DNA from 2 places in the Clostridium taeniosporum genome. Region 2 is predicted to be linked to the other one. Evidence: riboswitches for the same ligand, from Rfam matches in the RefSeq annotation. Region 2 holds a riboswitch; the other holds the start of a gene.
What was found. Region 2 has a riboswitch for cobalamin ahead of BGI42_RS03180 (energy-coupling factor ABC transporter permease). Riboswitches for the same ligand answer to the same signal wherever they lie in the genome.
Positions count from the first base shown of each region.

Region 1: linked by a shared signal. The riboswitch ahead of BGI42_RS15635 (CGGC domain-containing protein) and the one ahead of BGI42_RS03180 (energy-coupling factor ABC transporter permease) in region 2 are both predicted to bind cobalamin.

Region 1 covers NZ_CP017256.2:92,361-100,133, forward strand. The annotation lists gene BGI42_RS15615 (hypothetical protein) at 47-682, shown strand; gene BGI42_RS15620 (hypothetical protein) at 1,058-2,386, shown strand; gene BGI42_RS15625 (MutS-related protein) at 2,700-4,265, shown strand; gene BGI42_RS15630 (glycosyltransferase family 39 protein) at 4,304-5,785, shown strand; cobalamin riboswitch at 6,033-6,219, shown strand; gene BGI42_RS15635 (CGGC domain-containing protein) at 6,340-6,660, shown strand; gene BGI42_RS15640 (ABC transporter substrate-binding protein) at 6,717-7,727, shown strand; gene BGI42_RS15645 (FecCD family ABC transporter permease) at 7,730-7,773, shown strand, end outside.
Region 2 covers NZ_CP017253.2:651,467-659,239, forward strand. The annotation lists gene BGI42_RS03165 (XdhC family protein) at 1-569, shown strand, start outside; gene cbiQ (cobalt ECF transporter T component CbiQ) at 975-1,787, shown strand; gene BGI42_RS03175 (energy-coupling factor ABC transporter ATP-binding protein) at 1,798-2,634, shown strand; cobalamin riboswitch at 2,742-2,927, shown strand; gene BGI42_RS03180 (energy-coupling factor ABC transporter permease) at 3,059-3,805, shown strand; gene BGI42_RS03185 (energy-coupling factor ABC transporter substrate-binding protein) at 3,808-4,122, shown strand; gene BGI42_RS03190 (sigma-54-dependent Fis family transcriptional regulator) at 4,430-6,376, shown strand; gene BGI42_RS03195 (2,3-butanediol dehydrogenase) at 6,630-7,703, shown strand; gene BGI42_RS03200 (sulfide/dihydroorotate dehydrogenase-like FAD/NAD-binding protein) at 7,724-7,773, shown strand, end outside.

The sequences.
Region 1 (7,773 bases), on a different replicon from region 2:
ATTACAATTATAATACATATTTAGTAAATAAAGGAGTGACATTGCAATGAAAAAGCTAATAGCATGTTTATTATTTCTTACAATTTTTTTAACAGCATGTTCATCAAATGATTCTAAAAGTACAAGTAATTTAGTTGATAATAATAATTCAAATAAAGCTGCTACACAACCCTCAAAAAATCCAACGTCAAAACCTAAGGATACTAATGAATCCAAAAATACAAAGGAAAATTCTAATAATAGGTCTAAGGATAAAGCATCTGTTGACACTTCTAAGAAAAAGCCATCACCTTCTCAAAATAGCGCAATAGATGAAAATATTAAAGAAAAAGTCATAGATTATATTATTAATGGTCAAGAAGATAAAACAGAAGCAGAAGAACTAAAGTGGAGTAAAAGGTTTTTAGATCAAGTTGATATTGAAAGTTTATATAAGAAATATATAGAAAAGGGAGGCAATGCTGATGATATAGAAAAATTTGCAGAATATATCACTTTAAATGCTCCTATTATTAGCCATTGGGAAAGATTATTTGAAAAAGATTTATATGAGAAATATGGAGAAAAGGTGGTGAAACTAGAACATATAGAAGATGATTTATATCAAGCATATATAGAAAAAGATGGTAAAGAAATTCCTTATGTTGTAGTTTCATCACGAACAGGTTATTTTCATGGATAGTGAATAAAAAAATTAAATTTTAAGATAAATTTTAATTGATATAAAGAATACAAATACTAGTTACTATAAAGGCTTTACCAGCATTTATAGTAACTATTTTTGTTACAATATAAGTCACATATTATATAACTAAATATGTGACTTATATTGTTTGTTTTTATCTTTTCTTATCTATTATTTACTTTTAGTTAATTTTTTTATAAAATTTAGTTTTTAATAAATATTCTATAGTGGAATATATAACTACAAAAATCTGCTAAAACCGTTTAATTAAGAAGTCATTGTGATAATATATATTATGTAAATTGAATTTTTTGTATTTTAATTTAAAAATATACAGATAATCAAAAATAAAGAAAGAGAAGGAAGATATTTATGAAAAAAATCAAATGTAAAATTTTATGTATAACTGCATTATTGTGTATAACTCAATCAGTTTCTGCTTTTGCAGCTGGAAATAATACAGTTAAAGATTTAAGTGCTTCATCAAATAATGTAACTAAAGTTCAACAAATTCCTAATTATATGCCTCCTGGAACAGTAATAAAATTTGATGAGAATAAGAATATGAAAATTGTAAGGGAGGGTAAAGAAAATAAGTCCTTAAAAGTGGACAAGAATGCAGTTTGTGAAGGTTTACCTGATATTGAGCCAAATATGGTTGTAGTTTACGATGCATTAGGGGGACCAATTATTGAATTCCCTAAAAACCATATTGAAAAAGAAAATAATCTTTCTGCTGATACAGATGAAGCTAAAACAGAAGACCTTATTGTTTCATTATATGATACTGATGGAAAAAGCAACATTACAAAAGTAAACACTTTATCTAAAGAAGAAAGTACACTAGTTTCAAATAGAGAAGCTTGGTTAAGTGGAAACTTATCAAAAGATAAAAACTCTTTAGTTTATATGGATGCTATTGGTGAGGAACCTTGGCAAGTTTTTTCATTAGATTTAAAAAGTAATAAAACCTGTAAAATTACTAATGATAAAGTAGGAAAATTTAATGGGAAAGCAGGAGATGGAAAAACAGTTTATGTTGAGACCTTAGATCGTGTATCAGCTCTTGCAAAAATTGCAAAAGTTAATATTGAGAATAAATCCGTTAAAATACTTGATTCAGAAGATGAAGATAGATCTGTTCAAGCATATGATTATAGAAATGATAAAATAATAGCAGCTATGTTTTCTAATTCAGAGAATAATAAAAGAATAGATGAAGCAAACAATACCAATATACCTATTAAACCTATTGAATATACTATATATGAAATGAATGGAGACGGTTCAAATCAAAGAAAAGTTGCATCTATAAATGCTTCTAGAATAGGGTCTATTTCTTATAATTATGATTGCAAAAAAGCCATAATTCATGAAAATGATATTAATGACTTCAAATGTAATGGTATTTATGAAGTATCTATTGATACTGGTGATATAACTCCATTATTAACAAATAAAATGATTAATGAACAAAAAGATTCTATTATCTCTGAAATTGGAGAAAATTCTGTTATTTCTAAAGATGGAAATTTACTATATTTTACCGCCATACCTAAGAATGCAGAAGAGATAGACTTTTCATGTATGACCTCTTATCCTAAAAGAATTTATAGTTATAATCTTTCAACTCATGAAATAAACGAAGTATATAAATATAAAACTCCTATGGTTATTACTGATTTAACAATTTCTTATTAAAAAATGGATTTATGTCAACATAATTGGCATAAATCCAACAATGCTCCACAACAATCATTTTATGATTTATTATTTTATATAGAATAATAAAATACATACTTAAAGCATTGTAAAGAAGGTGGAAATTATTTCAAAAATCCACTTTCTTTTTTTATTCCGTAAATATACTTTTTATACTAATAGTATTATAATATATAAATAATGCCAATGTAGTATTTAATAGGACAAAATTTCTTTATTTAATTGTACGAGCTTACTCAGAATATTTATATGATTAAGTATAGAAGTGATTAAAATAAAAAAGGAGGGCCTTATGATTATTAATACTAGTAAAGACTTTATAAAAAGAGATCTTAACTCAACAAAAGATAGAAAAAGAAATTTTAACAAAATAAACACATTATATCAGCTAAGTGAAAAAAATGAGTTTACTATTGATGATCAAACTTGGGATGATTTGATAATGAATGAGGTATTTTATGAATTAGATAGGACTTATTCAACAGAAGGAGAAGCTGCTTTATATAAAATGCTTAGAAATCCAATAATGGATGAAGAAAAGTTAAAACAAAGAGGAAAGTTAATAGATTTATTTAAAGATGATTTAGATTTAACAGTAGATTTAAGAAGAATACTTTATAATATGATTTATGATAGTAAAAATAAATTACTAGATATGTTAAATGATTTGCTTCCTGTAAGCAAGTTAAAATCTTATATTTATAGTATTGCAGGTATTATACCTATACTATTAATATTAGCTGCTATTATATTTAAAGAGCCTAATTTTATGATTGCTTTAATGGTAGATATGTTTATAAATATGTATATACATAATAAAGAAGAAAGTAGCATAAATGCTATAGGACTTGTCTATTTAAGAGATTTGATAAATGCATCCAATCAATTATCCCATATTAAAAATGATGAACTAAAATTATATACTACTAAAATGAAAACTTTGTTAAATGAATTAAGTAGTATAGATAAATCCACATACTTAATTAAAGTACTTCATTCTTTTGGTGGAATTTTGGAGATGTTTTCTATTCCTTTTCTTATAGAAGAAAGTACATTTTATAGAATGAGTATAAAATTAGTTAAAAAGAAAGAAAAAATATTAGAATTATATTATTTAGTGGGAGAGCTTGATGCTTTAATTTCAATTGCACTTTATGAAAATAATAATGAGGAAAAATACTGCATACCAAAGTTTATTAAGGAAAATTCATTAAAAATAACAGATGGAATACATCCCCTTATTAAAAATCCAGTTGCAAATTCACTTGAAATTTCTAAGAAAGGAATTGTTTTGACTGGGACAAATATGTCTGGTAAGTCTACATTTTTAAGAATGATAAGTACTAATATACTTTTAGCACAGACTTTTAATTTTGCTTTAGCACATGAATATAAAGGATGTTTCTTAAATTTAATATCATCAATAAGTCCAAAGGATGATATTACTAGTGGAAAGAGCTATTATTTAGCAGAAGCTGAATCTATTTTGAGAATAATAAAAGCATCAGAAAAGGGAATTCCAGTTTTTTCTTCAATAGATGAAATCTTTAGAGGAACAAATCCAGCTGAAAGAATTTCTTCCTCAGCTGAAATTCTCAATTACATTAATAAAAGAGGGGCTATTTGCATTGTTGCCACTCATGATAGAGAGCTTTCAGATATTCTTAAGGAAAATTATGATTTCTATTATTTTAGTGAAGATGTAGATAATAAAAATGGATTAAAGTTTGATTATAAGCTTAAGAAAGGCATATCAAAAACAAGAAATGCAATTAAACTTTTAGATTATATAGGATATCCAAAAGAAATCGTATTAAATTCCTATAGAAGAGTAGAAAGAATGGAAGAATTTATTTAAAAGTGAACAAATGACATCTTATTTAAGGAGACAATAATATGGTAAAAAATCTGTTTAATAATTTTTTAAGAAAGCTTATGATTGGAATACTTATTTTTTCTATTATAAGTTCTATTTTAGTTAATTTCGTGGTAAATTTTGCAGTATATATCGAGATTCCAAAAGGTATGAAGCTTGTAGCAAATATTTTATCTATGTCAATAATATTATTAGGATTAAGTGTAATTTATTATAAAAGAAATAAAATAATAATAAGGTTACAGAAGTTACTAAATAATAAAAATTTAATAATTTTTGTACTGCTTATTAGTTTTATAATCAGAATTTTATGGATAAGCTTAATTAAAACTATACCTGTTTCTGATTTTGCAATTATGTATAATTCTGGTAAAGATGTCTTTGGTGGAATTTTTAGTTGTTTTCATGGGTTTAATTATTTTGCACGATTTACTCATGATACTATTCCAGTATTGTATTATTCTTTATTTTTTAATTTTAATAATAATCCAATTTTCTTAATTAAACTTTTTAATGTATTTTTTTCAACTGCATCAGTTTTTATTATGTATTGTATTGTAAAAGAGTTATTTGGTTATAAAAGCGCAATTGTATCATCAATACTTTTTTCTTTATTTCCACCATTTATAATGTATAACTCTCAAACATTATCAGAAAATATGGCAATACCATTTTATTTACTTAGCATATACTTTTTTATAAAATACATAAAAAATATGAATAAATGTAGATGGATAGTTTTTAGTGGACTAGCTCTTTCATTTGGAAACCTATTTAGAATGGTAGGAATTATTTTTCTAATTGCATACTTAATGTATTTAATTATTTACAAAGGATTTAAAAGTTCTGTAAAGCCCATTGTAATTACTGTTATTATGTTTATATTACCTTTATATATTATAAGCTCTTTCCTTCTTAATAATAAAATAACAGAATCACATTTATGGGAACCTAAGGAAACAGTTTTAACTAGTGTTTTAAAAGGTACAAACTTAAATTCCTTTGGATTTTGGAATGAAGAAGACTCTAATATGCCAATTAAATATAATTATGACTATGATAAGGTAAAAGAGGAAAGTATAAAACTAATTAAACAAAGATTACTACATTCACCTATACAAAAGGTAGCAGCTTTGTATATAGGAAAACTATCAGGTGAGGTTGGAGTTAGTGACTTTGGTGCTTTTCAATTTACAGTAGTAAGCAGTGATAAAACACTAGGGGTTAAAATATTAAGATATTTTGAATTTACCTTCTTAACCCTAATAACTATATTTTATATATTTTTACTTTATTTTAGTATTAGTGGTTTAAGAAAAAACAAAACTTTATCAACTGAATTAAATTTATTTTTAATATTATCATTAGGATTTACTTCGTTTTATCTGATTTCTGAGGTTCAACCTAGATACTCTTTTATTAGTTGTTGGACATTAGTTATTTTCGCTGTAGCAGGATTAAAGACAAACAAACTTATTAATAAAAATTCATCATTTAATTAAGCTATCTTACTGCAATTAATTAAATTATAAAAATAAATCAAACTTCATCATTTAATATATTAAGTGGTGAAGTTTGTATAAAATTTTAGATAAATTAGATTTTTGTTTTTAAAAATAAACCTTTTTGGCATATATATCTTGTAACTAAAGATCACTTTTAAATAATAAGTTCTTTTTTATAGATGTAGAGAAATTTAAAAGTGTTTGCTTAGTTTACTTATAATATGATAAGATATTTAAGAAAAAATTAAATAGGTTAGAAATGGGTTTAATAGATACTTAAGGTTTATTAATTAAAAGGGAAGTGGGTTTGAATCCCACGCGGTCCCGCCGCTGTAATAGATGAGTTTCTACAATTGTCCACTGGGAAACTGGGAAGGAAGTAGAAATGATGACGCTTAAGCCAGAATACCTGCCTGTTTTAATGTACTAATAACTCTACGAGTGATAGGGGGTATACAATGTTAAAAAAAATATTTTGGGGATAAATAGCCTTTTAACTTGTTGTTAAAAGGCTATTATTTATGAAAAAATTTATTTTACTAGGAGGAAAAATGAAAATAGCTATTGGGGTATGCGAAAAAATTAATGGAATATGTACAACTATGGGATGTTTTAAGGCTTTAAACAATAGAGAAAAAAGCTTTAGTGTGTATAAAAATGAAAATTTAGAGCTTATGTCCTTTTTTACATGTGATGCATGTTCAAATAATTCAGATGAAAATTTAATTAGTATTGCTGAAAAATTAGAACAAGCAGGGGTTAAAAAGCTTCACTTAGGTGTTTGTATTGTTAAATGTGAAACTAAGAGAACTAATGAAATAAAGGCAATATTTGAAAAATATAATATAGAAGTAATAGAAGGTACTCATTAAAAATGTTAGTAAAGGTACAAGAAAATACACGAGATATACAAAGGAGATTAGATAAAATGAAAAAGATAGTAAGTATTATTTTAGCGGTTTTTGTTATGTTTGGGATAAATGGATGTAGTAATAATACAAAAACTGAATCTAAAACACAGATTAATGTAGAAAATAGTGATAAGCAATCATTACATTACCCAGTTACCATTACAACGTATAACTATGCTAAGCAACCAGTTAAAGTTACATTTGAAAAATCACCAGAAAGGGTTGTTGCAGTATATCAAAATTCTATAGAAACATTATTGGCATTAGGATTAGGGGATAAAATTATTGCAGCATCAGGACTAGATCACGATGTTAAAGATGAATATAAAAATGCTTTTAGTAAGTTAAAGTATTATGAAAAAGCACCTACAAAAGAAGAAGTTATTGGATTACAACCTGATTTTATTTTGAGTTGGTATTCTTTGTTTGGTGCGAAAAGACTTGGAGATGTAGACTTTTGGCATGAAAGAGGAATAAAGACATATATGTCACAAAACAGTGGGGTTATTAAACCAAATACCTTACAAAATGAATATGATGATATTTTAAATATGGGAAAAATTTTTAACGTAGAAGATAAAGCTAATGAAATAGTTAATACAATGAAACAGGAAATTGAAAAATCAAAAGAGTTTGTTAAAGGAAAAGAGAAGGTTAAAACAGTTATTTTAGAAGTAGAAAAAGATGGTGTATATAGAATTTATGGAGAAGACAGTATAGGTGGAGATATTGCAAAAGAAGTTGGAGCAGATTTAGTAGCAAAATCAAATGGTAAAATAGGAAATGAAGATTTAATAAAGCTTAATCCAGATGTGATCTTTACTGTTTATTATGGTAAAGAAATTGATAGAGATTCTGCACTAAAAAGTATTCAGGAAAATCCAGCACTTTCAAGTGTTTCAGCCATAAAGAAAAAACGTGTTAATCCTATAATGCTAAGTGAAGTTTATTCTAGTGGTATCAGAACTTTAGATGGTATAAAAACAATTTCAAAAGGATTATATCCTGAACTATATGGAAATAACTAAGAATGAAAAGAAATTATAAAAATAATATACAAAATGGTTTATTTGA
Region 2 (7,773 bases):
GTCATAAATATGATCAGCAATGTTTAGAAATAATATTAGAAAATGATTTTTATTATGTTGGAATGATTGGAAGTAAGGGTAAAGTAAAATTTGTAATAAATAGTTTGTTAGAAAATGGATATCCAAAAGAAGATATTGATAAAGTCCATACTCCAATAGGTCTTAGTATAGGAGCTAAAACACCAGCAGAAGTAGCAGTAAGCATTTTATCAGAGATAATACAAACAAAAAATGAAAAAATAATAAGCACCATACCAGATAATATTTCTGACTCTATATTAAATACAAGTGAGCCAATGGTTTTAGCTACAATAATTGAAAAGCATGGATCAGGTCCTAGAGATCCTGGTACAAAAATGCTTATAAATAAAAATGGTGAATTTATAGGTACTGTTGGCGGGGGAAGTGTTGAATATTCAGTTTATAAAAGAGCATTAAAGTTATTTGATGAAAAAAAATCTATTTTGGAAGAATACAATTTATCAAATTCTGATTCTGCAAAGCTTGGAATGGTTTGCGGAGGACACATAAAAGTATTTTTTGAATTTATAGATTATGATGATAATTAATATTTAGGTACATGAAATAAAATAACAAGTCTAAAACTGCCATGAATATTTTTTATAAGACAAGGAGACAAAGTGTTATAATAGTGTAAATATTATGGTATTTTGTTCAGGCAGGATCAGGGAAAATATACTGGCAGATGGACTTAGATTATGCCTTAATAAATCAAAATAAAAACTCTAACTAAGAATTGAAATCGTTCTAAGTTAGAGTTTTATTATAGCAAAAAATAAAATGTTACTTAATAATTTATATAATAATAATGATAATTAAATAGCTTAGAAAAATACTATGTCACTGCTTGACATGATATTACTAAAAAACTATACTTTTCATATCCATTATGGTAAATATAAAAAGGGGGATTTCTTAATGGAACAAATAAATTTAAGAAGTAGGGATGAAAAATGAAATTTAAACTAAAAAGAAAGTCTAATAATCATTCTGAAGGGATATATTCAATTGATTTTTATGCTTATAAATCTAAAATAAATCATTGGAATCCTATGTTTAAGGTTGTATTTGCATTTATTACATTATTAATTTGTATTATAGCAAATAATTTCTATGTATCTTTAATTATTTCATTTACCATGGCATTTATTACTGTCTGTAAAGGAAAAATTCATTTTCAAGAATATTTAAGCCTTCTCACTATACCAATTACTTTTATGATTTTAGGGAGCATTGCAATTGCCATAGGTATATCAACACGACCAATAGGAGAATATAATTTAAATTTTCATTTGTTCTATTTATACTCATCAAATGAAAGTATACTAAAAACATTAAAAATTATGATGAAAGCATTTGGAGCAATAAGTGCTATGTATATGATGACTTTATCTACATCTGCTAGTGAAATAATTTCTGTTTTGCGTAAGATTCATGTTCCTAAAATTATTATTGAATTAATGAATATGATATATAGATTTATATTTATTTTATTAGATGTACAATGTAAAATGAAAAATTCAGCACAATCTAGGTTAGGTTATGTTGATTTTAAAACATCTTGTTATTCTTTTGGAAGTACTTCAGGAAATCTTTTGATTGTTTCCTTAAAAAAGGCAAATGCTTATTATGATTCTATGGAATCTAGATGTTATGATGGTGAAATGATATTTTTAGAAGAAGATAAGAAGATAGAAACAAAGCAAATTGTAGCATCAGTAATTTATTTAATAAGTTTAATAATATTATGGTTAATAACCAGATAGGAGTGATATTATGAATGAAACTTCCAAAGAAATAATTTTGCAAGTGAGAAATTTAGATTATACATATAGTAATGAAAAAGATGTATTATCAAATATAAATATTGATATTTATGCTGGTGAGAAAGTAGCTATTCTTGGTTCAAATGGAGCAGGTAAATCTACGTTTTTTTTAAATATTAATGGAGTTTTAACACCAAAAAGTGGTGATATTTTTTATAAAGGTAAAAAAATATCGAAGAAAGAACTTAATGAATTGAGAAAAAATGTAGGTATTGTGTTTCAAGATGCAGATAATCAGATAATTGCTTCAACTGTTTTAGCAGAAGTATCTTTTGGGCCCATGAATTTAAAATTATCTAAAGAAGAAGTTAAAAAAAGAGTTGAAGAAGCACTATTATATATGAATTTAACAGATTTTAAAAATCGTCCTCCACATTACTTAAGTGGTGGTGAGAAAAAGAGAGTTAGTATTGCAGATATTATCGCAATGAAATCAGAAATTATAATATTTGATGAACCTACAGCCGCTTTAGATCCTTTAAATGCAATTATGCTTGAAGAAGTTTTAGAAAAATTATCTAAAGAGAAAAAAACACTTTTAATATCTACCCATGATGTAGATTTTGCTTATCGTTGGGCAGAACGTATTGTTGTTTTTTGTAATGGAAAAATTATAGCTGACGGAACACCATTACAAATATTTAAAGATGATAAAGTTATAAATAGTGCAAATCTAAAGCGTCCTACTATGTTGGATGTATATGAAATTTTAGTAGATAAAGGATTAATTGAAAATAATAGAATTTATCCTAAAGATATAGTTGAATTTACTGAGATGTTATATTAATTTAATGAAGATAATGGTATATTTAACTAATTTAAGTTGACAATATAAATACTTTTACTATAAAATTAAAGTTGCTTATATTAAAGTAAGATAAAAATAGATATCTTACCACATAATTACAAATAGGTGCCTGTGATTTTCTCCGCAGGATAATAGGGAAAAGAGTGAAATTCTCTTACGGTCCCGCCGCTGTGTTGGAAAAGTTATATTTTATTATGTCACTGGGAAACTGGGAAGACAAAATATAGCCATAATTCCTTAGTCAGAAGACCTGCCTTTTGTATCGAATGCATAGAGTTACGAGCGATGACTTTATGGGGACAAGTTTCTCTTTATTTTATATAAAGGGATTATTTATGATGCTAGTCTGATGAGTGGGAATCATTAGATATGGTATCTTTTTTTATTTGAAAGGAGAATTAAAATGAAAGAACAAAAAACAATTAAGAAAATCGCTATTATATTTGCGTTACTTTTTGGAATAACTCCAGTAGCGAATGCAATGCACATTATGGAAGGATATTTGCCAGTTAAGTACTGTGTATCATGGGGAATTATAAGTTTACCATTTTTAATAGCTGGACTTTTTTCCATTAAGAAAACTTTAAATGAGGATAGAAAATCAGTAACAATTTTAGCTATGGCAGGTGCATTTATATTTGTAATATCATCTTTAAAGATTCCATCAGTTACAGGAAGTTGTTCTCACATGACAGGAACAGGTCTTGGTGCTATTTTATTTGGACCAACTGCAGTTGGTATTTTAGGAATTATAGTATTAATATTTCAAGCAATTTTATTAGCACATGGTGGACTTACTACATTAGGGGCAAATACTTTTTCTATGGCAATTGCAGGACCAATATTATCTTATTTGATATATATACTATGCAAAAAGCTAAAAGTTAATAAAAAAGTAGGCATTTTTTTAGCTGCTTCTTTAGGAGATTTATTTACTTATTGTATTACTAGTTTACAACTTGCTATTGCTTATCCATCACCAGAAGGTGGAATAGGGGCTTCAGCAATAAAATTTTTAGGAGTTTTTGCACCTACTCAAGTACCACTTGCAATTGTCGAGGGAATATTAACTGTTATTGTTATTATTGGATTAGAAACATATGCAAAATCTGAATTAACATCAATTGGATTTATGAAGGAGAGCAGATAGATATGAGTAAAAATAAAAAAACAGTAATAATATTATTAATTATTGCCTTAATAATTACTATAGTTCCGCTTTTTGCATTAAAAGGTGCTGAATTTGGAGGATCTGATGATGCTGGAAGTGAAATGATAGAAGAAATACATGGAGAATATGAACCGTGGTTTACACCAGTTATGGAAACATGGATTGATGGAGAATTACCAGGTGAAGTAGAAAGCCTTCTTTTCTGTGTTCAAACAGGAATAGGTGTTGGGATTTTTGCGTTTTTTATGGGCAGATTTGTAGAGAGAAAAAAATGGGAAACAAATAATAATAAGTAATATTAATATATAATTAGATTGCAATAAAAATAGTTGTTTAAATAATTTAATAAAGCATAAGAGTTTAACATAAAGAATTTATTATAAAGTAGTAGCTGATTTTTTACTAAAATTATCTGCTACTTTTTTTATTTAAAGAAAATGGATGATGTTTTATAGTTAGATTTTTTGTAATTTTATAAATTTATTGTATAGAGGTGAGTAAAGTATACTTGCCTTTTTAATTTATATTATTTTTTAATAAAATTAAGTATAATGATAATAAGTAATATTATTTTTTTATAATTATAAGTATTGGAGAATAGATATGGAAAACTACATGAATTTTATTGAGAAGGCGTGGAGAAAATTTATTATAACTGGAGAAGTAGATGCTAATGTAAGAAGTGAAATAGCAGAATCGTGGGTAAGGTGCAAGAAATGTAATGTTGATCCTTACAATGGCAAAGGAAATGTTAAACATTCAGATATAGATAAATTAATAAAAAATAATATTGAACTTATATCAGTAGCTAGACCTATTATGGAAAGTATTTATAGTAGGGTTTCAGGATCTGGTTTTGCTTTATTTTTATCAGATAAAGATGGTTATTTATTAGAAATAATAGGTGATAAAGATATAATGGAGAGAGTTAATGAATTAAATTTTCTAAAAGGAGAGCTTTGGACTGAGAATATAGTTGGAACTAATGCTATAGGAACTGCATTATATCTTAATAAGCCAGTTCAAACAATAGGTGCAGAACATTATGGCATAAATCAACATACATGGACTTGCTCAGCTTCACCTATACATGATGAAGATGGAAATTTGATTGGTTGTATAAATATGTCTGGAAATTATTATAATGCTCATTCTCATACAATGGGAATAGTAACAGCAGCAGCACAATCAATTCAAAAGCAAATGGCTTTAACAATTTCATATAAATTATTAAATGTAACATTTGATTCAATTTCTGATGGAATGATAGTGTTTAATGAAAACATGAAAGTAAAAAGGGTAAATGGAAGAGCATTAGATATTTTAAACATATCATTAGAAGAAGCTATGGAAATGGATGTTGATAAATTTTTAAATGGAATTCATTTTCATAAGTTATTTAAAGAACAAAATAAGTCATTAAATAATATAGAGTGGGATTTTTGTATAAAAAATAGATTGGTTAAATGTGTTATAAATGTAGTACCTTTAAATGTGAATGGAAAAAATAATGGGGCAGTAATTACTTTTGCTGAAGTTAGAAGAGTACATAAATTAGTAAATAAATTTGCAGGTTATAAAGCACAATATAAATTTGATGATATTATGACTAGTAATAAAGAGATGAAGAAGATGATTACTTTTGCTAAAAAAGCTGCTATAAGTGATTGTAATATATTAATTCAAGGAGAAAGTGGAACTGGTAAAGAATTAATATCTCAATCTATACATAATTATAGTGGACGTTTTAAAGGTCCTTTTGTTGCAGTAAATTGTGCATCAATTCCAAGAGAATTAGTTGAAAGTGAGTTGTTTGGATATGAAAAAGGTGCTTTTACAGGAGCTTCAAAAGAAGGTCATCCAGGAAAATTTGAATTAGCAGATGGTGGTACAATATTTTTAGATGAAATAGGTGAATTACCGCTAGATATTCAAAGTAAACTTCTTAGGGTTTTAGATAATGGGAAGATTACAAGAGTTGGAGGAACTACGGAAAAACAATTAAATGTTAGAGTTATCGGCGCAACAAATAGAATTTTAAAAAATGAAATAAGTAAACAAAATTTTAGAGAAGATTTATATTATAGATTAAGTGTTATGGAAATAAAAACTATACCATTAAGAAAAAGAATAGATGATATAGATATATTAATAAAACATTTTATAAAAGAGTTGAATTTAAAAAATAAAGAAAAATTTATAAGAATAAATAATTTTTATATAAGTGATTTAAAAAAATATAATTGGCCAGGAAATATAAGAGAGTTAAGAAATGTAGTTGAAAGAGACTATTATTTAAGTGATGATGAAATTACAAGCGTAAATAACATTGATTATATTCAAGAAAATATTGAGAGTGTTGAAAAAGAACTTGATTTATCTGAAAGAAAATTAAATATAGTCCCCCTTGAGGAATTAGAAAAGAAAGCTATAAGTGATGCCATAAAAAAATGTAATGGAAATATTCAAATGACATCAAAGTTATTACAAATAGGAAGGGCTACATTATATAGAAAGATTAAAAAATATCAAATAAATGTATCAAAATGAGAATATAAATAATAAATGTATCAAAATGAGAAGAACAAGTGTATTATTTTGATACATTTATTTTTGTTTAAAAACATAAATAAAATGGATTTTAAATTTTATAATAATAATGAAAGTAAGTAAATATAACATATTAACGTATAAAAATTTATATTTTTAAAATTTTATTTTTATTTTGGCACGAATATTGCTATATAAATATATATGTTAATTAATTAACAATATATTGAAACATTTAGGGAGGGATTTTAACATGAAAGCAGCTTTATGGTACGCTAAAAAAGATGTTAGAGTAGAAGAAATTGAAGAACCAAAAATTACAAGCAATGGAGTAAAAATAAAAGTAAAATGGTGCGGAATATGTGGATCAGATTTACATGAATATTTAGGTGGTCCTATATTTATTCCAGTAGGTCAACCCCATGCGTTAAGTGGGACAACAGCTCCAGTAGTTTTAGGTCACGAATTTTCAGGTGATGTTGTTGAAGTTGGTGAAAATGTAACAAAATTTAAAGTAGGGGATAGAGTAATAGTTGAACCTATAGTTGCATGTGGAAAATGTCCAGCATGTTTAGAAGGAAAATATAATTTATGTTCATCTTTAGGATTCCATGGACTTTGTGGAAGTGGTGGAGGACTTGCTGAATATACAGTTTTCCCAGAAGAATTTATACATAAAATACCAGATGAAATGTCTTATGAACAAGCAGCTTTAGTTGAACCAATGGCAGTAGCTTTACATTCAATTAGAATAGGAAATTTTAAAATTGGAGATACTGCATTAGTATTAGGTTCTGGTCCAATAGGATTAGCAACTATAGAATGTTTAAAGGCAGCAGGAGCAAAATTAGTAGTAGTATTACAAAGAAAATCTATAAGACAAGAGTATGCAAAAAGAGCAGGTGCAGATGTCGTATTAGATCCAAATGAAGTTGATATAGCAGAAGAAGTTAAGAAGCTTACTAATGGACTAGGTGTAGATGTAGCATTTGAAACAACAGGAGCTCAAATTGGTTTTGATACAGGTATAAATAGTTTAAAATTTGAAGGAACTATGGTTATAACAAGTATATGGGAAAATGGAGTAACATTTAATCCTAATGCTTTAGTATTTACTGAAAAGAAAATTGTTGGAACATTAGCATATAGACATGAATTTCCAGCAACTATGGCTCAAATGAATGATGGAAGAATAAAAGCAGAAGGATATATAACAAAGAGAATACATTTAGATAATATAGTTGAAGAAGGATTTGGAGCATTAACAGGTCCAGAAAAGAAGAAACACGTTAAGATATTAGTAACACCAGATAAAGATCTTTTATAAAAGAATTGGGAGGAACATAAATGTACAAAATAGTCAGCAAAAGAGAGCTTACAAATAATATCTTTTTAAT